DNA from 3 places in the Streptomyces sp. NPDC102437 genome. Region 1 is predicted to be linked to each of the others. Evidence: riboswitches for the same ligand, from Rfam matches in the RefSeq annotation. Region 1 holds a riboswitch; each other region holds the start of a gene.
The links. A riboswitch is a leader RNA that binds a small molecule or an ion and turns the genes downstream of it on or off. The one in region 1 is predicted to bind cobalamin.
Positions count from the first base shown of each region.

Region 2: it holds a riboswitch for cobalamin, as region 1 does, so the genes downstream of both, ACIRJP_RS31225 (cobalamin biosynthesis protein) here and ACIRJP_RS05500 (FecCD family ABC transporter permease) in region 1, are expected to answer to the same signal.
Region 3: it holds a riboswitch for cobalamin, as region 1 does, so the genes downstream of both, ACIRJP_RS23895 (prenyltransferase/squalene oxidase repeat-containing protein) here and ACIRJP_RS05500 (FecCD family ABC transporter permease) in region 1, are expected to answer to the same signal.

Region 1 is NZ_JBIWKI010000003.1:111,283-119,026, reverse strand. Features, by position in the region: partial or broken gene ACIRJP_RS05515 (cytosine permease) at 1-326, shown strand, start outside; partial or broken gene ACIRJP_RS05510 (amidohydrolase) at 372-993, shown strand; gene ACIRJP_RS05505 (hypothetical protein) at 1,073-1,747, opposite strand; cobalamin riboswitch at 2,148-2,281, shown strand; gene ACIRJP_RS05500 (FecCD family ABC transporter permease) at 2,381-3,490, shown strand; gene ACIRJP_RS05495 (ABC transporter ATP-binding protein) at 3,490-4,275, shown strand; gene ACIRJP_RS05490 (ABC transporter substrate-binding protein) at 4,291-5,313, shown strand; gene cbiE (precorrin-6y C5,15-methyltransferase (decarboxylating) subunit CbiE) at 5,407-6,708, shown strand; gene cobM (precorrin-4 C(11)-methyltransferase) at 6,705-7,454, shown strand; gene ACIRJP_RS05475 (cobalt-precorrin-5B (C(1))-methyltransferase) at 7,482-7,744, opposite strand, start outside.
Region 2 is NZ_JBIWKI010000031.1:62,827-70,570, forward strand. Features, by position in the region: gene ACIRJP_RS31205 (alpha/beta hydrolase) at 1-748, opposite strand, end outside; gene ACIRJP_RS31210 (class II aldolase/adducin family protein) at 831-1,490, opposite strand; gene ACIRJP_RS31215 (anion permease) at 1,746-3,017, shown strand; gene ACIRJP_RS31220 (hypothetical protein) at 3,040-3,270, shown strand; cobalamin riboswitch at 3,422-3,553, shown strand; gene ACIRJP_RS31225 (cobalamin biosynthesis protein) at 3,698-4,711, shown strand; gene ACIRJP_RS31230 (cobyric acid synthase) at 4,708-6,252, shown strand; gene ACIRJP_RS31235 (putative cobaltochelatase) at 6,311-7,744, shown strand, end outside.
Region 3 is NZ_JBIWKI010000019.1:29,059-36,802, forward strand. Features, by position in the region: gene ACIRJP_RS23885 (energy-coupling factor transporter transmembrane component T) at 1-163, opposite strand, end outside; gene ACIRJP_RS23890 (SCO2322 family protein) at 160-846, opposite strand; gene ACIRJP_RS23895 (prenyltransferase/squalene oxidase repeat-containing protein) at 843-2,117, opposite strand; cobalamin riboswitch at 2,227-2,362, opposite strand; gene ACIRJP_RS23900 (MBL fold metallo-hydrolase) at 2,567-3,607, opposite strand; gene ACIRJP_RS23905 (aldehyde dehydrogenase) at 3,887-5,347, shown strand; gene ACIRJP_RS23910 (ferredoxin) at 5,347-5,580, shown strand; gene ACIRJP_RS23915 (hypothetical protein) at 5,751-5,936, opposite strand; gene ACIRJP_RS23920 (urea transporter) at 6,478-7,461, shown strand; gene ACIRJP_RS23925 (urease subunit gamma) at 7,521-7,744, shown strand, end outside.

The DNA.
Region 1 (7,744 bases):
CCCGATGGTCCAGGAACGGCAGGGAAGCAGTCCTCGCCACCGCGACCGCGTTCCCCATAGCCAGCCTCGTCGCCCAGATCACCGGCGGCCTGGTCGTGGCGGCCGGAGCGATCGCCTCGGCCCCGACCGTCGGCGGGAACTTCCTGCCCATCCTCACCAGCGGCCACGGAGCCCTCCTGAGCACCCTCGCCGCGGTGTTCGTCTTCGTCAATCTCGGCTCGGTCTGCAGCCACTGCCTCTACAACGGCGCCCTGAGCTGGTCGCACCTGACCAACACCCGGATGCGTCTGATGACCCTGGTCCTGGGCATCATCGGAACCGCCGCCGCACTCGCCGGGGTCTGGAACCACTTCCTCGACTGGCTGGTCGTCCTCAGTGTGTTCGTCCCGCAGTCCCCTGGGTGACCCAATCCTGGCCGACCCGGACCTCACCCCCCTCGCGCGGTCGAAGGGCGGCGTCCGTTCCGCCGAGGCGCTGCGCCGGGTCGTCGAGGTGAACCTCGCCCGCGGCGCCGACGTGATCAAGACGCGCGTCAACGAGCGCGCGGGCCTGCCGGAACAGGACCCGCTGGCCCAGGTCTACTCGTACGAGCAGCTCTACGAGGTCGTGGCGACGGCACGGCGCGGCGGCAAGGGCGTGCTGTGCCACAGCTACAGCGAGCGCGGCTGCGACGACGCGGTCCGGGCCGGCATGCGCTCCCTGGAGCACGGCGTTTTCGTGGGTGAGCGCACTCTGCACGACATGAGGCGCAGGGCAACCGCCTTCACCCCGACGCTGAGCGCGATCGCCGGACCCGTCGACTCGTCGAACCCGGTGCTGGCCGAGCGCGGGCGTGCGTATCTGCCGGTCCTGAAGGAAGCGGTGCGAACGGCCCACCAGATGGGGATCCTGGTGGTGGCGGGCACCGACTCCTCCGGAGGCACGGTCAAGCCGATCGGACGCGAGGGGGAGCTGATACACGCGGCGGGCCTCACCACGCTCGACGCGTGTCGTGTGACGGAGGCAGAGATCGAACGGTCACATGAGGATTGCGGCCTGCTTCCCCCGGGCGAGGCAGACGTACGACGACTCGCTACAGGCCCAATTCGGGGTAATGGCCGCGTTGATACGTCGACAGATCGGAGATGGGAAGCTGTGCCGCACCCCGGCAGATCACGCAGGCGCGACTCCGCCGGCATTCCGGGCAGTTCTTCCGTCCATGGGTTTCGTCGTGCACCCAGCCGCGTCCCCCGCACCCGGGACACCAACCCAGACCGTCGCACTCGTAGCACAGCACAAATCCGGCCGTGAGGGTATCGGCCGTGCGCACCGGCTCCGGCCACCGGAACTCCTCCGGCTCGTACAGGGCCATCGCCGGCGTCTGCCCGCTGAACGACACGTTGGGCCCGTGCTCGATCGCACGGACCTCGATGCTGCAGCCGTCGTGGCGGCCGGTGACCACGATTCGGGGCGTCCCATCGGCGTCCTCCTGAGACGTCGCGCACTCCCAGCCCGCCGAGTCGAGCAGGGCGACCGCGCGAGACGCGATGGCGGCGCCACTGACGTTCGCGCGACGCTTCCCGACGAAGCAGCCGGCCGAGTACTGGTGGCGGAGCGGTTCATGCCAGTCGACGATGCGCGGCTCGTCGAGAAACAGCAGGCGCAGATCACTGCCGGGAGCCAAGTCGTCGATCAACTCGACCAGTTGCGCCCGCAGCGCTCGGCCCAGCCGGTCCAGCTCTTCCCGCGCACCCGGTATGGGACCCACGACGCCCCTCCTCACCCTGCCGTGCCATCGCCAGGCATCCCGCTCGGCCACCGGGATCCTATTCGGCGGTCGTACGAAGCCGGCGGCCGACGCGGACCTTCAGCACGTCGCGCCCGCTCGCGGGAAACGCGGGTACCCCCGACGGGTACGGATTCAGCCTCACGCAGCGTGTCAACGGGTACCTGAGCATGGCCGGTCGACACCGCTCTTCGTGGCCGACTCGGACACCGGAGACCCGTTCCCGACCCGGATCGACCACCCGGACGCATCACGGAACTGAGCACCGTACCGCGACCGTCGGGTGCTCAGGCAGGAGCGCCACGAATCGGCCCCGGAACGGGCCGGCCGGTCGCACGGAGGCATGCGCCCGCTTCGTTGTGGGGGTGTCCCGCACCACCTGTCCGCGCGAGCTATAAGCTGCACATGCCCCGCGGGGGAAGTCCGGTCGAAATCCGGCGCTGACCCGCAACGGTAGGCGGAGCCCGACATCGGGCGCCGTAAGCCCGATTACCCGCGGCGGTGAAGGCTCCTGTCAATTCGCCGTGGACTGCGAGTGGTGCTGCGCAGGGCGCTTCGCGTCCGGGCTGCTCCTTGATCACGTAGGTGCACGGCCCGAGGCGAAAGCGACCGCCCGTGGCCACACCCATCGACCGCAAACCCGCCGTCCCCCCGCGCACCTCCCGCGCCGCGGCCGGGCCCGCGCCGCCCCGGCGCGTGTCGCTGCCACTGCTGCTGGCCACCCTGTGCGCCGTGCTCCTGGTCTCGCTCGTCTGCGGGGCGGGCATCGGAGCATCGGGGCTCTCCTGGGGCGAAGTGCTGCACTGCCTGTGGGCCGGGCTGACCGGCGGCCGGATAACCCCCGAGCAGGTGCCGGCGTACACCATCGTCTGGGAACTGCGCTTTCCGCGCGCCGTGCTGGCCGCGGTCGTCGGGGCCGGACTCGCGGCCATCGGCGTCGCCGTGCAGGCCATGGTCCGCAACGCCCTCGCCGACCCGTTCGTCCTCGGTATCTCCTCGGGCGCGGCCGTCGGCGCCAATGCCGTGCTCATCTTCGGCGCCTTCGGAACGCTGGGCATCTGGGCGCTCTCCACGGCGGCGTTCCTCTCCGCGCTCCTCGCCATGGTGCTGGTGTACGCGATCGCACGCACCGCCCGCGGCCTGACCCCGCTGCGGCTCGTCCTGACGGGCACCGCGATGTACTACGGCTTCTCGGCCGTCACCACCTTCATGGTGTTCGCGGCCGAACGCGGCGAGGCCGCCCGCTCCGCGATGATGTGGATGCTCGGCAGCCTCGGCGGCGCCACCTGGGCCTCCGTGCCGATCGCGGCGGGGGCCGTGCTCGGCGGCCTCGCCCACCTCGCCTGGTCGGCGCGCCGGCTGAACGCCCTGGCCATGGGCGACGAGACCGCCGCCGCGCTGGGCGTGGACGCGGGACGGCTGCGCAAGGAGCTCTTCCTGGTCTCCGCGGCCGTCACCGGGGCGGTCGTCGCGGTGAGCGGGGCGATCGGCTTCGTCGGCCTGATGGTGCCGCACGCCGTACGGATGCTGGTCGGCGCCGACCACCGCCGGCTGCTGGCCGTCGCCCCACTGGCGGGCGCCGTTCTGCTGATCTGGGTGGACATCCTCTCCCGGGTGCTGCTCGCGCCCGCCGAACTGCCGGTGGGCGTGGTCACCGCGGTCATCGGCGTGCCGTGCTTCGTGCTGCTGATGCGCCGCCGCTCCTATACGTTCGGAGGCGCGTGATGCGGATCGACATCGATGCCCTGACGGTCGAGATCGCCGGGGCACGGCTGGTGGAGGACGCCACGCTGGGAGCGGGGGAGGGGCAGCTCGTTGGTCTGGTCGGCCCCAACGGCAGTGGAAAGTCAACCCTGTTGCGCTGCGTCTACCGGGCGCTGCGCCCCTCCTCGGGCACGGTGCGGCTCGGCGGCGAGGACCTGTACGGCATGAGCGCGCGCGAAGGGGCCCGCCTGCTTGCCGCACTGCCCCAGGAGGCGTTCGCCGAATTCGACTTCACGGCCGCCGAGGTCGTGGCGATGGGCCGGATGCCGCACCAGCGGTCGATGGGCCGGACCACCGACGAGGACCGGCTCGTGTGCGAGACCGCCCTGGCGGACGTCGGCGCACGCCACCTTGCCGAGCGCGGCTTCCTCACACTCTCCGGCGGCGAGAAACAACGGGTGCTGATCGCCCGCGCACTGGCCCAGCGGCCCCGGCTGCTGGTGCTCGACGAACCGACCAACCACCTGGACATCGCACAGCAGCTGGAAGTGCTGGCCCTGGTACGCCGCAGCGGACTGACCGTCCTCACCGCGCTGCACGACCTCAACCTCGCCGCACTCCACTGCGACCTGCTCCACGTCATCGACAACGGCCGGATCGTCGCGTCCGGCGCCCCGCACGATGTGCTCACCCCCGCGCTGTTGGCCGAGGTCTTCGGCGTACGGGCACACCGCGTCCCGCATCCGGAGACCGGCGCCGTACAGCTGCTCTTCGACCGCCTCCGCCCCGCACGATCCGACTCCTGAGGAGCCGCTCCCACCATGCCCGAGCTCGCACGCCCCGCCGCATTCGCACTCGCGGCCGCCCTGCTCCTCACCGGCTGCGGTGCGGACGTGCCCACCCGCCAGGAAGAGAAGACCGCTGCCCGGAACGGGGACGGCCACTACCCGGTGACCATCGAGAACTGCGGAGAGAGCAAGACCTACGACAAGGCCCCGCAGCGCGTGGTCACCAATGACGTCGGCATCACCGAGATCATGTTCGCGCTCGGACTCGAGAATCACATGGCGGGCTATGTGATGCCCGAGGACAAGGGCGACCTCACCACCGTTCCCTGGAAGGACGGCTACGGGAAGACCAAGTGGCTCTCCAAGGACCGGATCAGCAAGGAACTGGTCATCGACGCCCACGCCGATCTGGTCTTCGCCGGATGGAACTACGGATTCAGTGAAGGGGACGGATTCACCCCCGCCGAACTCCGGCGGGTGGGCATCGACTCGTACCTGCTGAGCGAGTCGTGCCGCAACGGCCGGGGGAAGGCCCGCGGGGTGATGGCGCCACTCGACGCGCTGTACACCGATCTGCGGAACCTGGGCAGGATCTTCGATGTCGAGGACCGCGCGGAGAGCCTCGTCGCGACGTTCCGGAAGCAGGTGACACAAGCGCGGGCAGGGGCACCGAAGGGCGCCGACCGCCCACGCGTCTTTCTCTACGACGACGGGCGGGACAAGCCGCTGACCTCCGGCGCCTACGCCGGACCGCACGACATCATCACCAAGGCGGGCGGTGATCACATCATGAAGGACCTCAAGGACAGCTGGGTCACCGTCGGCTGGGAGACCGTCGTCGACCGCGATCCCGAGGTGATCGTGATCAACGACTACGGTGACACCGGCGCGGAACAGAAGAAGAGGTTCCTGAAGTCCTTTCCGCCACTGGCCGACGTGTCGGCCGTCAAGAACGACCGGATCTTCGTTCTCGACTACGCGGACCTGGTGGAAAGCCCACGCAATCCGGCGGCCATCCGCTCACTCGCCGCATATCTGAAGAAAGTGACCTCCTGAGCGAGGCACCGGGGCGGCCACCTGGCCGCTGCCCGATCACGGCCGGACAGTAGAGTTCGGCTGCGTCATCCACTGAACACCGAGGTACCGTCCGTGACTCTCGCACCCCCCGAACAACCCGTCCCACCTGCGGTGACCGTCGTGGGAATCGGAGCCGACGGATGGGCGGGACTGCCCGACGCGGCGCGCACGGAGCTCGTCGACGCACAGGTTCTCATCGGCGGCGAGCGGCAGCTCGGCCTGCTCCCGCCGTCGTGCCGGGGACAACGGGTGCCGTGGCCCTCGCCGTTGCGGCCCGCCGTCCCCGGCCTGCTCGCCGCGCACGCCGGGAGCAGGATCGCCGTGCTCGCCAGCGGCGACCCCATGTTCTACGGAATCGGCCGGGCTCTCACCGAAGTGCTCGGCACCGATGCGCTGAGGATCCTGCCCCACCCGTCCTCGGTGTCCTACGCCTGTGCCCGGATCGGCTGGCCGGTGGAGGACACCGAGGTCGTCACCCTGGTCGGCCGCCCCGCCGCCCGGCTGGCCGCCGCCCTGCACCACGGCCGGCGGGTCCTGGTCCTGAGCGCGGACGCCGCCACCCCGGCCGCGGTGGCCGGGCTGCTGAGCGAACAGGGCTTCGGACCGAGCAGGATGCGTGTGCTCGAACAACTCGGCGGAACGGACGAAGCGTGCCTGGAGGGCACCGCCGGCCACTGGCCGCACCCACCGGGCGACCCGTTGAACATCATCGCGATCGACTGCCGGCGCACCCCCGAGGCCCTGCGCCTCGGCGCCGTACCCGGCCTGCCCGACACGGCCTACGAGCACGACGGGCAGCTCACGAAGCGGCACATCCGGGCCGCGACGCTCGGTGTGCTCGCACCGGCCCCAGGCGAACTCCTGTGGGACATCGGCGGAGGCTCGGGATCCATCGCCATCGAATGGATGCGGACCCACCCCTCCTGCCGCGCCGTCACCGTGGAACGCGACCCGCGACGCGCCGGGCGCATCGCCCGCAACGCCGACCGGCTCGGCGTACCGGCCCTGCGCGTGCTCACCGGCCCCGCCCCCGGCAACCTGGCCCGACTGCCCACGCCCGACGCCGTATTCATCGGCGGCGGGCTGACCGTGCCCGGCCTGCTCGACACCTGCTGGGACGCGCTGCCGCCCGGCGGACGGCTGGTCGCCAACACGGTCACGCTGGAGTCGGAGGCGCTGCTGGCCGAGGCGCACCGCACACACGGCGGCGAACTGGTCCGGCTCGCGGTCGCGCACGCCGTGCCGGTCGGCGGGTTCACCGGCTGGCGGCAGGCCATGCCCGTCACCCAGTGGTCCGTACGCAAACCCCTGACCAGTCCCGAAGCGGCACACTCGGCAACCGAGCCCGCGCAACACCCAGGAGACAAGGCATGACCGTTTACTTCATCGGCGCGGGCCCGGGGGCCGCCGACCTGATCACCGTGCGCGGCGCCCGCACCCTCGCCTCCTGCCAGGTGTGTCTGTACGCCGGCAGCCTGGTGCCCCGGGAACTGCTCGCCGAATGCCCGCCGGACGCCCGCCTGGTGGACACCGCGCAGCTCGACATCGACCAGATCACCGCCGAACTGCTCGCCGCGCACGAGGCCGGTCACGACGTGGCCCGGCTTCACTCGGGCGACCCCTCGGTGTTCAGCGCGGTCAACGAGCAGATGCGCCGGCTCGACGAGGCCCGGGTGCCCTACGAAGTGGTGCCCGGCGTACCCGCGTTCGCGGCCGCGGCGGCGGCGCTCAAGCGGGAACTGACCGTGCCGACCGTCGGCCAGACCGTCATCCTCACCCGGATCGCCCACCGAGCGACCGCGATGCCGAAGGGCGAGGACCTGGTCACCCTGGGGCGCAGCGGCGCCCTGATCGTGCTGCACCTCGCCACCAGGTACGTGGACCGGGTCGTCGAGGAACTGCTGCCGCACTACGGGGCCGACTGCCCGGCCGCCGTGGTGGCGATGGCCTCACGCCCGGACGAGCTCGTGCTGCGCGGCACCCTCGACGACATCGCCGGGCAGGTGAAGGCGGCGGGCGTGATCCGCACCGCCGTCATCATGGTCGGCCGCACCCTGGGCGCCCAGCAGTTCCGCGACAGCCACCTCTACTCGCCCGCACGCGAACGCCACGTCTGCTGAGGGGTCCCGCACCGGCCGGGCGGCCGGTCAGCGTACTTCGCTGCGCCCGACGACCGTGCCCGCCCGGTCGATGCAGATGACGTCGACGGCGACCGGCGCGCCCCGCAGCACCGACAGCGCCTCGTCCCGCGCCGCCACGGCCACCAGGTCCCCGAGCGGCACACCCCGCGCGAGGCACGACTGGAGCGCCGCGAGTCCCGTGTTCGCGACCGCCACCTCGGCCGCCAGGGCCTCGTCCGCACCACCGCGCCGGGCCAGGCGGGCCAGGAACGGCTTGTCCACCTGCGACC
Region 2 (7,744 bases), on a different contig from region 1:
GCGCGGAGTTGACGGCCGCGAGCAGCGCCATGGAGGCGCCGGTGGACCAGCCGTGCAGGACGACCTTCTCGGCTCCGTACCGCACGGCGAAGCGGATCGCGGCGTCCAGGTCGCGCCATTCTGATTCGCCGAGATGAGCGAGGCCGTCGGGGGGCCTCGGGGCTCCGGCGTCGCCGCGGTAGGCCAGGTCGAGGACGGGCAGCCGCAGGCCGTGCAGGAAACCCATGACGTTCATGGGGTGTTCCCGGGTGGTGCCGATGCCGTGCACCGTGATGACCCAGGTGTCGCGGGGGCCGGGCAGGAACCAGGCGGGCAGGGTGCCGAGTTCGCCGGGGATCTCGACGTCGCGGTGGTCCAGGCCGAGAGCCGAGGACGGGTCGCCGCTGTGCAGCTGCGGGGTCACCCGGACCTTGGCGCCGATCTCCAGGCTGCCGCGGTCGACGCGTTCCAGTCTGCGGACGACGGTGTCGGGGGCGTGGTGGGCGTGCTCGATCACCGGGCCGACCACGGCGTGGACGTCCTTGCCCGTCAGTCCGTACGTGCCGGGCCGCAGGGCGGTGAAGGAGCGGGTCAGGGTGACCTGCCCGGCCGCCGTGGCGTGCACGGTGAGTCTGCGGTCGGCGGGGAGGGGCCGCCCGGACGGTGCCCTGAGGGCGGCGTCGCTGGCCCACCGGCCGGCCGCGACCGCTGCCGCACCGACGCCGAGGATCGTGGTGACGGCTGCTGCCGTAACTGTTGCCGGGCGCACCGCTTCAGTCTCGTGGCGGGTGCGGGACCCTGCCAGTGGACGGGGCAGCCCCTACGCCGTCCGGTGGACCGGACCGGCGGGGTCAGCCCGGTTGTCCGTACGCCTTCAGCGCCTCCTGCACATCGTCCAGCTGCTCCGGGGAGAGCAGGCTCGGGACGCGTCCGGGGACGGAGCTCGCGGCGAGCCAGAGCCGGCAGAGCCATTCCAGCTGGGCGGTCCGGTCGTACGCCTGGTCCAGGGTGGCTCCGTAGGTGACGGTTCCGTGGTTCTGGAGCAGGCAGCCGGTGCGGTCGCGCAGGGCGGCGAGCATGTTCACGGCCAGCTCCTCGGTGCCGTAGCGCGCGTAGGGGGCGACGCGGACGTGGCCGCCCAGCATGGCGGCGGCGTAGTGGACCGGGGGGACCTCGGGAACCAGTGTGGAGACGGCGGTGGCGTGCACCGCGTGGGTGTGCACGACGGCGGCCGCGTCGGTGTTCCGGTAGACGGCGAGGTGGAGGGGGAGTTCGCTGGTCGGGGCGAGTTCGCCGAGTACGCGGTTGCCCTCCGGATCGACGCCGACGGCGTCCTCGGGGCCCAGCCGGTCGTACGGCACTCCGCTCGGCGTGACCAGGATGGTGTCGCCGACCCGTGCCGAAACGTTTCCCGAGGTCCCGACGACGAGGCCCTCGGCCGCCGTCCGCCGGGCGGTGGCGACGACGCCGTCCCAGGCCCGTCCGATCGCGTCCCGCTGCTGATCGCTCATGCGCCGATCCTGTCAGCCCCGGGGGCAAACGGGTATGCGATCGGCCACAGCCGTGCTCCGCCAGGAAACAGGGCCGTACCCCGCCGGCGGGCCGGGCCACGCCCCGCAGAACGGCCGGGGCGCACCCCCTGCGGCAACAAGCGGAATGCTTCGGCTCCGCTTTGGAACACCACAGCGCCCTGCCCAGTTCATCTTCCGTTCACCCAGATTGCCTACGGTCCACATGCCAATGACGTCGAACGATTGCCTGGGTAAATGGAACACATCACGCTGCTACTCGCGATTGTGATCGTGACAGCTCTAGTGTTCGATTTCACGAACGGTTTCCATGACACCGCGAACGCGATGGCGACCACCATCTCGACCGGTGCACTCAGACCGAAGACAGCGGTGGCCATGTCCGCCGTTCTCAATCTCGTCGGCGCGTTCCTGTCGGTGGAGGTCGCGAAGACGATCTCCGGCGGGATCATCAACGAGGACGGGCTGCGGACAGAAGTCATCTTCGCGGCGCTCGTCGGCGCCATTCTGTGGAACCTGCTGACCTGGCTGGTCGGACTGCCGTCCAGCTCCTCGCACGCCCTGTTCGGCGGCCTGATCGGCGCGGCGGTGATGTCGGCCGGCTGGTCGTCCGTCAACGGCGGCACCGTCGTCACCAAGGTGCTGCTCCCCGCGGTCGCCGCCCCGGTCGTCGCCGGTCTGGCCGCGCTGCTGGCCACCAGGCTGACGTACCGGATCGGCGGCAAGGTCCGCAACGACGCCCAGGAGAAGGCCACCGCCAAGGGTTACCGGGCCGGCCAGATCGCCTCGGCCGGGCTGGTCTCGCTCGCCCACGGCACCAACGACGCGCAGAAGACCATGGGCATCATCACCCTGGCCCTGGTCACCGGCGGCGTCCTGCACCCGGGCTCCAACCCGCCGGTCTGGGTCATCGTCTGCGCCGGTACGGCCATCGCGCTCGGCACCTACCTGGGCGGCTGGCGCATCATCCGCACCATGGGCAGCGGCCTCACCGACCTCAAGCCGCCGCAGGGCTTCGCCGCCCAGACCAGTGCGGCCACGGTCATCCTGGCCTCCTCGCACCTCGGCTTCTCCCTCTCCACCACCCAGTCCTGCTCCGGCGCCGTGATGGGCGCGGGCCTCGGCCGGCAGGGCGGTGTGGTCCGCTGGTCCACCGCCACCCGGATGTTCGTCGCCTGGGGTCTGACCCTGCCGGCCGCCGGTCTGGTCGGGGCGGGCGCGGAGCTCCTCACCAAGCAGGGCACCTGGGGCGTCGTGGTCGTCGCGGCGCTGCTGGTCGCGGGCTCCGGTGCCATCTGGCTGGTGTCGCGCCGCAAGCCGGTCGGCCACGGCGACGTCGCCCCGTCGGACGGCGGCACCGAGCCCGCGGGCGTCGTCACCCAGGCCATCGCCGCCGTCAGCCCGCCGCCCACCGCGGCCGCGGCCCAGACGCCGGACCTGAACCTCATGACCACCATTCCGGCCCCGGCCGGAACCACCCAGGACCCGGCGCGACCCGCCACCGTCTGAGCCGGCCGTCTAAGGAATCAGCATGAACATCGACTGGGCAGCCCTCGGCTCCGTATTCGGCGTCTCCCTCGTTGTCACCGTCGCGCTGGTGGGCCTCTTCACCCTGGGCATCGTCGGCCTCTCCAAGCAGCCGGAACCGGCGGCGCAGGGCGGCTCCGGCGGCTCGCTGCTGCTGGCCCGCGCCGGCGCGTACGTCTGCTTCGGGCTGTGCGCGGCGGCCGTCGCGTACGGGATCTATCTGATCGTCGCCTGAGCCGCTCCCGCGCACGCTCTCCCGTCGGGCCGGACACCACGTGTGTCCGGCCCGATGTGCGTCTCAGCACACTGCGCCGTCGCAGGTCAACGGCAGGTTGACGGGCGTTCGCAGAGCGTGGTGGACTGCCGGAGCCAATTACGGCGACAGCAGAGGAAGCCGGTGCGAATCCGGCGCGGTCCCGCCACTGTCACCGGGGAGCGGTCCCCCACACCGGAAGTCACGGCTCGCGCGAGCGGGCTGGAAGGCCGGGGGAACCGCGGATCCGGGAGCCAGGAGACTCTCGTCGCCGGTCACGTCGAACCAGGGCGCGGACCCTGAGTGAGGACATATCGCCATGCCCGGCTGCCGTGCGTCCGTTGTCCCGGTGCTCTCCACGAGAGCCTTTTGTACAAAGGTCCGCCGAGGCGCGACGGCCGGCTGAGCCGTGCGAGCCGACCGCATCTTCGCGTACGGCGCCACGGCCGGCCTGATCGGCGACCTGCTGCTCGGTGACCCCCGCAGGGGACACCCGGTCGCCGCCTTCGGGCGGGCCGCGGCGGGCGTCGAGCGCCGTCTGTGGCGCGATCACCGCGGCTGGGGCACGCTGCACACCCTCGTCTGCGCAGGAGGCGCCGCAGGCGGTGCCGCGCTGCTCACCCGTGCCGTGCGCCGCAGCCCCGCCGCCTCCGTGGCACTGACCGCCGCCGCCACCTGGTCCGTCGTCGGCGGTACGTCCCTGGGCCGCGAGGCGCGGGCCATCGGCTCCGCCCTGGCCGCCGGTGACATCGAGCTGGCCCGCGAGCGGCTGCCGCATCTGTGTGGACGCGACCCGCACTCCCTGGACGGACCGCAGATCGCCCGCGCCGTGGTGGAGTCCGTGGCCGAGAACACCTCGGACGCCGTGGTCGGCGCCCTGGTGTGGGGTGCGCTGGCCGGGGTCCCCGGGCTGGCCGGTTTCCGGGCCGCCAACACCCTCGACGCCATGGTCGGGCACCGCTCGCCCCGGCATCTGCGCTACGGCTGGGCCTCGGCCCGCCTGGACGACCTCGCGGGCTGGCCGGGCGCCCGGCTCACGGCCCTCCTCGCCGTGGCCGCCGGGGGGCGCCCGCGTGGCGCGGTCCGCGCCTGGCGGGCCGATGCCGCGAAGCACCCGAGCCCCAACGCGGGCCCGGTGGAGGCCTCGTTCGCGGGTGCGCTCGGCGTACGGCTCGGCGGGACCCTCGCGTACGGCGGCCGGGTCGAGCACCGCCCCGTGCTCAACGGGGAGACGGGCCGGGCGGTGGAGACCGCGGACATCGAGCGCGTGGTGCGGCTGTCGCGCCGGGTGAGTGCGCTGGCGCTCGGCGTGTGCGTGGCGGGACGGCTCGGCGCGGCCCTCGCCGCACGGCGGATCGCGGGGCGCCGGAGCACCGCGACCAACCTGGCGGGACCTCGCACCACAGGACGGAGCAACGCATGAGCGGCGGGCTGCTGGTCGCCGGAACCACCTCCGACGCGGGCAAGAGCGTCGTCACGGCAGGGATCTGCCGCTGGCTCGTGCGCCGGGGCGTGAAGGTGGCGCCCTTCAAGGCGCAGAACATGTCGCTCAACTCGTTCGTCACCCGGGAGGGCGCCGAGATAGGGCGCGCCCAGGCCATGCAGGCCCAGGCCGCCCGCGTCGAGCCGAGCGCGCTGATGAACCCGGTCCTGCTCAAGCCCGGCAGCGACCGCTCCAGCCAGGTCGTCCTGATGGGGAAGCCGGTCGGCGAGATGAGCGCCCGCGGCTACCACGGGGGCAGGCAGGAGGCGCTGCTCTCCACGGTCGTGGACTGCCTGGAGCAGCTCCGGGGCACGTACGACGCGGTGATCTGCGAGGGGGCGGGCAGCCCGGCCGAGATCAATCTGCGGCGCACGGACATCGTGAACATGGGCATCGCGCGGGCGGCGCGCTTCCCGGTGGTGGTCGTCGGCGACATCGACCGCGGTGGCGTCTTCGCCTCGTTCTTCGGTACGACGGCGCTGCTCGCCGCCGAGGACCAGACCCTGATCGCCGGCTATCTCGTCAACAAGTTCCGCGGCGACGTGTCGCTGCTGGAGCCGGGCCTGGAGATGCTGCGGGACCTCACCGGCCGGCCGACGTACGGGGTGCTGCCCTTCGCCCACGGGCTCGGCATCGACGAGGAGGACGGGCTGCGGGTCTCGTTGCGCGGCGCCGTGCGCGAGTCGGCCGTCGCGCCGCCGCACGGCGAGGACGTGCTGCGCGTCGCGGTGTGCGCGGTGCCGCTGATGTCGAATTTCACCGATGTGGACGCGCTGGCCGCGGAGCCCGGCGTAGTCGTCAGGTTCGTGGACCGCGCCGAGGAGCTGTCCGACGCGGACCTGGCCGTGGTGCCCGGCACCCGCGGCACCGTGAAGGCGCTGGCCTGGCTGCGCGAGCGCGGCCTCGCCGACGCGCTGGTACGGCGCGCGGCCGAGGGCCGGCCGGTCCTCGGCATCTGCGGCGGCTTCCAGATCCTCGGCGAGCACATCGAGGACGAGGTCGAGTCGCGGGCCGGACAGGTGGCGGGCCTCGGCCTGCTCCCCGTACACATCCGCTTCGACCGCGAGAAGACCCTGGCCCGGCCCGTCGGCGAGGCGCTCGGCGCGCCGGTCGAGGGGTACGAGATCCACCAAGGCGTGGCGGACGTGCGGGGCGGGGAGCCGTTCCTGGACGGCTGCCGGGTCGGCGCCGTGTGGGGCACCCACTGGCACGGCTCGCTGGAGAGCGACGAGTTCCGCCGCCGCTTCCTGGCCGAGGTCGCCCGTGGCGCCGGCCGGCGCTTCGTCCCCGCTCCGGACACCTGCTTCGCGGCGCTGCGCGAGGAGCAGCTGGACCGCCTCGGCGATCTCGTCGAGGAGCACGCGGACACCGACGCGCTGCTGCGGCTCATCGAGTCGGGCGCACCGTCGGGTCTTCCCTTCATCGCCCCGGGAGCCCCCGCTGCCCCCGCCGCCCCCGCGGCCCCGGGAGGCCGCCGGTGAACAGCGCGTCCCGAGACCGCCTTCTTCATGCCCACTCACCCGCAGGAGGGATCGCCCCGTGAGCACGCATTTCCCGTTCACCGCCGTCGTCGGGCAGCAGGACCTGCAACTCGCCCTGCTTCTCAACTCCGTCGCACCGAACATCGGCGGCGTCCTCGTGCGCGGGGAGAAGGGCACCGCCAAGAGCACCGCCGTGCGCGCGCTCTCGGCGCTGCTGCCCGAGGTGGACGTCGTCTCCGGCTGCCGTTTCTCCTGCGACCCCGCGTCGCCCGACCCGGTGTGTCCGGACGGCCCCCACGACGCCGGGACCGGTGTGCCGCGGGATGCCCGGATGGTGGAGCTGCCGGTCGGCGCGTCCGAGGACCGGCTCGTCGGGGCGCTCGACATCGAGCGGGCGCTCGCGGAGGGCGTGAAGGCGTTCGAGCCGGGCCTGCTCGCCGACGCGCATCGCGGGATCCTCTACGTCGACGAGGTCAACCTGCTCCACGACCACCTCGTGGACCTGCTGCTGGACGCGGCGGCGATGGGTGCCTCGTACGTGGAGCGCGAAGGCGTCTCCGTACGGCACGCGGCGCGATTCCTGCTCGTGGGGACGATGAACCCCGAGGAGGGCGAGCTGCGGCCGCAGTTGCTCGACCGGTTCGGGCTGACCGTGGAGGTCGCCGCGTCCCGGGAGACCGATCAGCGGGTCGAGGTCGTGCGGCGGCGGCTCGCGTACGACGACGACCCGGCGGCGTTCGCCGCCAAGTGGGCCGACGACGAGGACGCGTTGCGGGCGAGGATCGTCGCCGCGCGTGCCCTCCTGCCCGAAGTGCGGCTCGGCGACGCGGCGTTGCGGCAGATCGCGGCCACCTGCGCGGCCTTCGAGGTCGACGGGATGCGCGCGGACATCGTGATGGCGCGGACGGCCACCGCGCTGGCCGCCTGGGCGGGGCGTACGGATGTGCTCGCCGAGGACGTGCGGCAGGCCGCCCTGCTCGCCCTCCCCCACCGGCGCCGGCGCAATCCGTTCGACGCGCCGGGCCTCGACGAGGACAAGCTCGACGACACGCTGGAGCAGAACGGCGGCGAGGACGACGACCCGGACCCGGACGGCCCGGGTGGCGGCGGCCGCCCCCCGCGCGGCGACGGCCCCGAGACGCCGCCGGACGCCGGGGGCGAGTCCGGCGACACGCCCGCTCCGTCCGTACCGGAACAGGGCCGGGAACAAGGGCAGGGGCAGTCCTCCGGGGGCGGTGAGCGGCAGCCGGTGGCCGCCACCGAGCCGTTCCGCACGAAGATGCTGAGCGTTCCCGGGCTGGGCGAGGGCGCGGCGGGACGGCGCTCCCGGGCCCGCACCGAGCACGGGCGTACGACCGGCGCGCGGCGTCCGCAGGGCGCCCTGACCAAGCTGCATCTGGCGGCGACCGTGCAGGCCGCCGCCCCGCACCAGCGGACGCGGGGCCGGTCCGGGCGCGGTCTTGTGGTCCGGCGGGACGACCTGCGGCAGGCG
Region 3 (7,744 bases), on a different contig from region 1:
GCAGCCCGAGCAGCAGCGGATTGGTGGTCCGGGACGCGGCGGTGGCGAGTCCGAGCGCCCACAGCCACCACGCCCCGGCGGGCAGGGCGTTGCTCCGGGTCGCCTCGGGGGCGCGCAGCGGACGACGGCGCGCCAGGACCGCGGAGCCGGTCTGGGCGGTCATCCGCGGCGGCGGCGGGACTGCACTACCGCGGCGATGCCGAGCAGAAGCACGGCACCGACACCGACGAGCACCCCGGCGGACGGGCCGAAGGAGCCGCCGGAACCGGAGGACGCGGCGGATCCGGCCGGTGTGGCCGAGGCGGACGCCGATCCGGCGGGCGTGCCCTGCCCGTCGCCGGAGACCTGTTCGCCGCAGCCGGAGCCCGGGTAGCCGGTGATGGCGCAGAGCATCGCGTCGCTGCTGTAGCGCAGCGGCTTCGCCACCGAGGCGAGCGCCTCCGCCGCGCTCGCGTCCGGGGCGACCCGCGCACACGCGGTACGCGGCGCGGGCGGCGTCTCACCGGCCGGGGCGTCCGCGGCCGTGCCCGGGTCGATGACGAGCGCTATTCGCTTGGTGCCGTCCTTCGCCGGGGTGTCCGCGCAGATCTTCGCGAAGTCGGGGGCGCGGCGCGGCTTCGCCGAGTCCTGGGAGTCCTCGCTGACCGAGAACCGGAAGCCCTGCACCGCCCCGTCGTCCGGCCGGACCAGGGACGGGCCCTGGGTGGCGTACGTCCAGTCGGAGCCGGCGCTCTCCCAGAACGACCAGTACCGGTAGCCGGCCGCCTGGGCCGGTACCGCGCCGAGCAGGGCCCAGACGGCGCCCAGGACCACCAGCAGCGCGGTGGTCCGTCCCGCGCGCCTCACGGCTGCCTGTTCTTCCGGCGACCGCTGATCAGGAAGAACGCGATCGCGGCGAGGACGAGGCCGATGCCGATGTACCACCACACGCCCCCGATCACGTCGTCGCCGCTGTGGACCTGGTCCTTCTCCGTGGGCTCGTACCCGGTGTCGGCGGACGGGTCGGGCGTCACCACGGCGGCGGGCTCGGGGCCGGCCGCGTTCAGCCGGGCTACCAGGTCGACGCCGCCGAAGTCCCGGGCGTTGTCGCCGGTCGCGTGGGCGGCAAGGATCAGCTGGGCGTAGGCGGCGGGGCCGCTTTGGGCGGCCCAGTCCGCGGAGTTCTTCTTCAGCCAGGAGATGGCCCCCGCCGCCTTGTCCTGGTGGCCGGCCGCGGAGAGCGCGACGACCGCGTCCGCGGTGTTGCCGAAGTCGGGCTGCGGGGTGGTGTCGGTGGCACCGGGCATCGGCGCCTGGTTCAGGTGGCCGCTGCCGGCGAGGGCACCGGTGAGGTAGTGGGCGCCGTTCTGGGCGGCCTGCTCGGGCGTGAGCCCGGAACCGGGCCGGCAACTGGGCGCCTTGCCCGCGGCGTTGTTCCCGACCGCCATCGCCTTGCCCATCGTGCCGAGCACGGCGGCCGCGGTGGCGTCCGCGTTGGCGGCGAGCCCGCCCTTCTTGTCGGCCTGGTACGCGAAGGCGCCACCGTCCTTCCCGCCGCACGGGATCGCGAGCGTGAGCAGCGGGTCGTAGGGGGTCTTGCCGCCGGGCGTCGTGATGTCCGCGAGCCGCTGCCCCTGGCGGGCGAGGGCGCCGATCACCAGGGAGGTCGAGTTGGCGTCACTGGGCGCGCCCGCGGTGTAGCCCCAGCCGCCGTCCTCGTTCTGCACGGACTTCAGCCAGCGCACCGAGTTGTTCACGGTCTCGCGGTGCCCGCCCACCTCGACCAGGGTCTGGGTGGCGGCCGCGGCGGCATTGGTGTCCCGCACGGTCTTCGCGTCGCACGGCTTGGCGGTATCGGGCCGGAACGCGGCGTAGGAACCGTCGGCGCACTGCTGGGAGATCAGCCACTCCACCGACTTCGCGGCCGGGGTGACCCCTTCGAGCCGCTGGGCGAGGAAGGCCATCGACTGCCGCCACACGCCGTCGTAGGTGGGGTCCGCCGTGCCGTACAGCCCGGAAGGCAGCGCGACGGACGGCGAGGGCGACGGGGACGGCGCTGCCACCGCGACCGGCGCAGCGGCCGCGCAGAGCACGGCGGCGGTGGCGGCGAGCGTTGCTGCGCTGCGACGTACGGTCATGGCGGGCGGGGCCTCTCCTGCGGGGTGAACCGGGCACAGGCACGCTCAGGCACCAGGCTCCGGCTCCGTATACCTCGACGGTGCCGACCACCGGGGGATCCGGTGGTCCGAGCCGGTCACGACCGCGGACAGGGCATTCCGACTCACCGCCTGCGAAGACGGTTCACGGCTGCGTGGTCAGTGCCGGATTCGCACCGGCTTCCCCCTGAACGGGCATGATGACGACCCGCACACTGTACCGGGCGGGTCCGGGCGGGGTCCGGGCCGGGAGGAGCGCCCCTGATCACACCGAGACGTACATCACGCCGTTCCGCTCCGCACCGCAGGCCGCGCTCGCGCCGCGAGGCACGCGACCGTCACACCGCGCCGCACCCCACCGGACCGCCACGCCTCGCACAGCAGCGCACGCCACCGGACGCTACCGCCAACACCGCGAGGCACTCCACCCCTCACACCGCGACGTACGTCACGGGATCGGTGCCCGCCACCGCCTCCGCGCGCCCGAGCTTCACCAGCCGTCGCAGATGCGCCTCCGCCTCCGAGACGGCGATGTTCCGGGAGCCGTGCGGGATCTGCTCCCAGGGCCGGTTCCACTCCATCCGCTCGGCCAGCTCCCACGGCGTCAGCGGCTCCGCCAGCAGCCCGAGCAGCCCGGTCAGCCGTTCCTCGTGATGCCCGAGGAGCTCCCGTACCCGCCCCGCCGCATCGGTGAAGGCGTACTGGTGGGCGGGCAGCACCTCGGCGGCCCCGAGCCGGCCGATCCGCTCCAGCGAGTCGAGGTAGTCGCCGAGGGGGTCGGTGGCCGTGGCGTCGTCCGGGTCTTCGTACAGCCCGATGTGCGGGCTGATACCCGGCAGCAGGTGATCCCCCGAGAAGAGCCGCCCCCGGCCCGGCAGACTGCCGGGGTGCTCCTCCTCCAGGTGCAGGCACACATGCCCCGGCGTGTGCCCCGGCGTCCAGATCGCCCGCAGCCTGCGCCCCGCCAGATCGAGCAGCTCACCGGGGACGATCTCGCGGTCCGGGAGCGCGGCCCGCAGCCCTGGCAGCGTCCGCATCCGGCCCCCGTCGGCCGCGGCGGCCCGCAACGGCGCGAGATGCGCCTCGGGCGCTCCGACCGCGGTGAGTTTGGCCGCGAGATACGTCAGCCACCTGCCGGGTTCGGACTCCCGGGTACGGCGCACGATCGCGGTGTCCGCCGCATGCATGGCGATCCAGGCCCCGGAGGCCTCGCGCACCTGCCCGGAGAGCCCGTGATGGTCGGGGTGGTGGTGGGTGATGACCACCCCGTGGATGTCGGCCATCTCCGTACCGACGGCGGCGAGTCCGGCGCAGAGCGTGTCCCAGGCCTCGGGGTCGTCCCATCCGGTGTCGATCAGGACCGGTCCCCGATCGGTGTCCAGGACGTGCACGAGGGTGTGGCCGAGCGGATTGTCCGGGATGGGCACCTTGATGCTGTGCACGCCCCCGCCGTGGTCGGTCACCTGCGTCATGAGGTCCCCATCTCTCTCGGCGACGTGCGGCTGCGATCCGTCGCGCCCGCGTGTGGGCGCGTCGGGCCCACTGTAACGAGAACTTGTTCCAGTAGTAGCCCCGGTCGACCATCTGGTTCGGGGTGTTGTCACGGACGTGGACTACTGGAACTGGAACTGGTATCAGTTCTGACACAGAGTCAGATCCTGAGTCGGACACCCGGTCGGACATCGAGTCGGATGTCGACCCGGACCGGACGTCGATTCGGGCAACGCACCGCGCCGCGGGAGGCAGCAGTCATGACCGAGCTTGTCGAACACGGAAAACTGTTCATCGGCGGGGAGTTGGTCGATCCGCTGGGCCGGGACACCATCGAGGTCGTCTCGCCCCACACCGAGCAGGTCATCGGCCGGGTGCCCCATGCCTGTGAGGCGGACGTGGACGCGGCCGTCGCCGCCGGGCGGCGGGCGTTCGACGAGGGGCCCTGGCCCAGGATGAGCCTGGACGAGCGGATCGCGGTGGTGACCAGGATCAAGGACGCGTTCGCCGTCCGGTACGAGGAGATCGCCCGGGTCATCAGCTCGGAGAACGGCACGCCGTACACGTCGAGCGTCATGGTGCAGGCCCTCGCCGCGATGATGGTGTGGGACTCGGCGATCACCGTCGCCCGCGAATTCGCGTACGAGGAGCGGCGGAGCGGGGCGCTCGGGCCGTTGCTGGTGCGGCGGGAGCCGGTCGGGGTGGTCGCGGCCGTGGTGCCGTGGAACGTTCCGCAGTTCACCGCCGCCGCCAAGCTCGCGCCCGCGCTGCTGGCCGGCTGCTCCGCCGTGCTCAAGGTCTCGCCCGAATCGCCGCTGGACGCCTACATCCTGGCCGAGATCGCCGCCGATGCCGGACTGCCGGAGGGCGTGCTCTCCATCCTTCCGGCCGACCGCGAGGTCAGCGAGTACCTGGTCGGGCACCCCGGCGTCGACAAGGTGTCGTTCACCGGGTCGGTGGCCGCCGGGCGCCGGGTGATGGAGGTCGCCTCCCGCAATCTCACCCGGGTCACCCTGGAGCTGGGCGGCAAGTCCGCCGCCGTGATCCTCCCCGACGCCGATCTGGACACCGCCGTGGCGGGCATCGTCCCCTTCGCCTGGATGATCAACGGCCAGGCGTGCGTGGCCCAGACCCGCATTCTCGTACCGCGCTCCCGCTACGACGAGACGGCCGAGGCGTTCGCCGCCGCGGCGGGTGCGCTGAAGGTGGGCGATCCGCTCGACCCGGCCACCGAACTCGGCCCGCTGGTCGCGCGACGCCAGCAGCAACGCTCGCTGGACTACATCAGGATCGGGCAGGACGAGGGCGCCAAGATCCTTACCGGTGGCGGACGTCCGGCGTCCCAGGAGCGGGGCTGGTACGTCGAGCCGACCCTCTTCGGAGACGTGGACAACTCCATGCGCATCGCCCGCGAGGAGATCTTCGGCCCCGTCATCTGCCTGCTGCCGTACGGCGACGAGGACGAAGCCGTACGGATCGCCAACGACTCCGACTACGGCCTCAGCGGCAGTGTCTGGACCGCCGACACCGAACGCGGCATCGACATCGCCCGCCGGGTCAGGACGGGCACGTACAGCGTGAACACCTTCAGCCTCGACATGCTCGGCCCGTTCGGCGGCTACAAGAACTCCGGCCTGGGGCGGGAGTTCGGACCCGAGGGGTACGGCGAGTACTTCGAGCACAAGATGATCCACCTGCCGGCCGGATACGAGGGGGCGTGATGGGGGACCGCTGGGCCGTCGAGGTCGACCGGAGCATCTGCATCGGCTCCGGGATGTGCCTGAACCACGCGCCGGGCCGGTTCGCGCTGGACTCCGCCCGGCAGTCGCGCCCGTCGCACCCGGAGACCGATGCCGACGAGAAGGTCCTCACGGCTGCCGAGGGGTGCCCCGTCGAGGCGATCACGATCACGCTGACCGGGACGGGGGAGGTCGTCTTTCCGCCGGAGGACTGAGGGCCGAGGAGGACCGAGGGCCGTCCGGCGGGTCACTTGTCGAAGACGAATGAAATGTGGTCGTCATCCAGGTACTTGATATCGATCTCGCAGCCCTTGTGTACCTGAGAAGAGCGGCGGGCAAGGATGGTTTCCCTGCCCTCCGCGTACTTGGTTTCGCCGTCCTCGTGTCATGAGAGACGGTATTCAATGGTGATGGAACTGCCGTCATATTCGGCGACGCGGCGAACGTCCTCCACCAGGGCCCGAATCTCCCGGCCGTGTGTATCGATCATCTGGTCGCGGAGAAAAAGGTGAACGATATAGAAAACGGTCCCTACGGCGATGGCGGCGGAAAAGATGTAGGCGAATAGCATTGCTGCCTCCCCCGGGTGAATATTTCCGCGGTCCCGCTTCGGTGGCCGCGGTCCGACCCTGTCGTCGGTGTGCGGGCGGTGCGGCGCGCGCACACCGGCGACGGGGTCGTGCGTGTTGCCGGGACGACTTTACCGTTGAAGTGGTGCGGGGCCGCGGCGCGTCGGGCGACCCGGCATTTATCGGCGCCGGTAATGCGTACGTGTTCCCGGTCGAAATCCCTGAGTGTGCGGGAAGGCGTGCGGCTGCGACTTCCCTGTTCCGTCAAACGATCGGTCAAGCAACAGGTACGAAACGTTCAACCTCTGACCAAGGATCCCTCGGACGTGGAGCCGAGACACCCCGCCGGGCGCCCTTCAGGCGCGCCCCTCATCTGCGGACATGTCTGACCGTGTTCGTGTCGTCACGTCGGGACGCGCCAACTGGGCGCCGTTGTCGCGTTGTTACCGGGCGTACCGTCTCAACAGATTGTTGATCAAGGTCCCGATCCCCGGGGTGCCGGGCGGATGCGGGTCAATTCGCCATGTCCTCAAAGGAGATGACATGCCCGCAGCGGAACAGGCGGCGCAGGGAGAACGGGCGGTGCCGGGACCGGACCGGTCCTCTCTCCGCGCCGGACTCGTGCAACTGCGCGGCGTCGCCCAGGTGGCACTCGTCTCCAGCCCCTGGTCCGGGCTGCTGTTCACGCTCGCGCTGTTCGCCGGAGGCTGGCGTATCGGGGTGTACGGCCTGCTCGGCGCCGCCTCGTCCGCCGGGGCGGCGGTCCTGCTGGGGGCCGACCGGCAGCCAGTGGGCAAAGGGCTTCAGGGCTACTGCGGTTGCCTGACCGGAATCGCCCTCGCAGTACGGCTCGGCGCCTCGTGGCAGACCGCCGTGCCGGTCGTGCTCGGCGCGGTCGTCTGCTCGGTGCTGACCGCTGCCGCCGGGCGGCTCCTGGTTCCGCTCGGGCTGCCGGTCCTGACGGCCCCCTACTGTCTGGTCGCCGGAGCGCTGACGATCGCACTGCCCGGCGCCCCGGTCACCGCGGGCGTGGCCGCCCGGGTTCCGGGGTTCACCGAGCTGACGGCCGCCGAGGCGTGGCATGCCTTCTGCAACAACCTCGGCCAGATCTTCTTCCTGGACAACTGGTACGCGGGCCTGATCCTGCTCGCCGGGCTCCTCGTCGCCTCCCGGACCGCGGCCCTCGCGGCGGTCTGCGGTAGCGTTCTCGCGCTGCTCACCGCCTGTGCGGCGGGGCTGCCCGCGGACAGGATCACCGAGGGGCTGTACGGCTACAACGCGGTGCTCTGCGCGATCGCGCTGACCGCCACCTTCCTGACCCTCACCCCCTGGACCGCCGGGTACGCCGCGCTTGCCGCCGTGGCCTCGGTCCCCTTCAGTGCCGCCTGGGAAGCCTTCGCCCAGACGTTCGGCACAACCCCCTTCACCTGGCCGTTCACCGTGACGACCTGGCTCTTCCTGGCAGCCGCTCCGGCTCTGGACCGGCCCGGGTTCTCCTTCGGGAAGCAACTTCGAGAAACATCCTGAGAAAACAACTTCGAGAAATCGCCTTCGAGAATCGCCTTCGAGAAAGCTGATGTGACGCCATGAACCTCGCACCGCGGGAAATCGACAAACTCCACGTCTACGTGGTCGCGGACCTGGCCCGCCGCCGCAGGGACCGGGGGACCAAGCTCAACTACAGCGAAGCCGCCGCCCTGATCACCGAGGCCGTTCTGGAGGCCGCGCGCGACGGCCACACCGTCGCCGAATGCATGGAGCTGGGCCGCAGGGTCGTCTCGGGCGACGACGTGATGCCCGGCGTACGGGA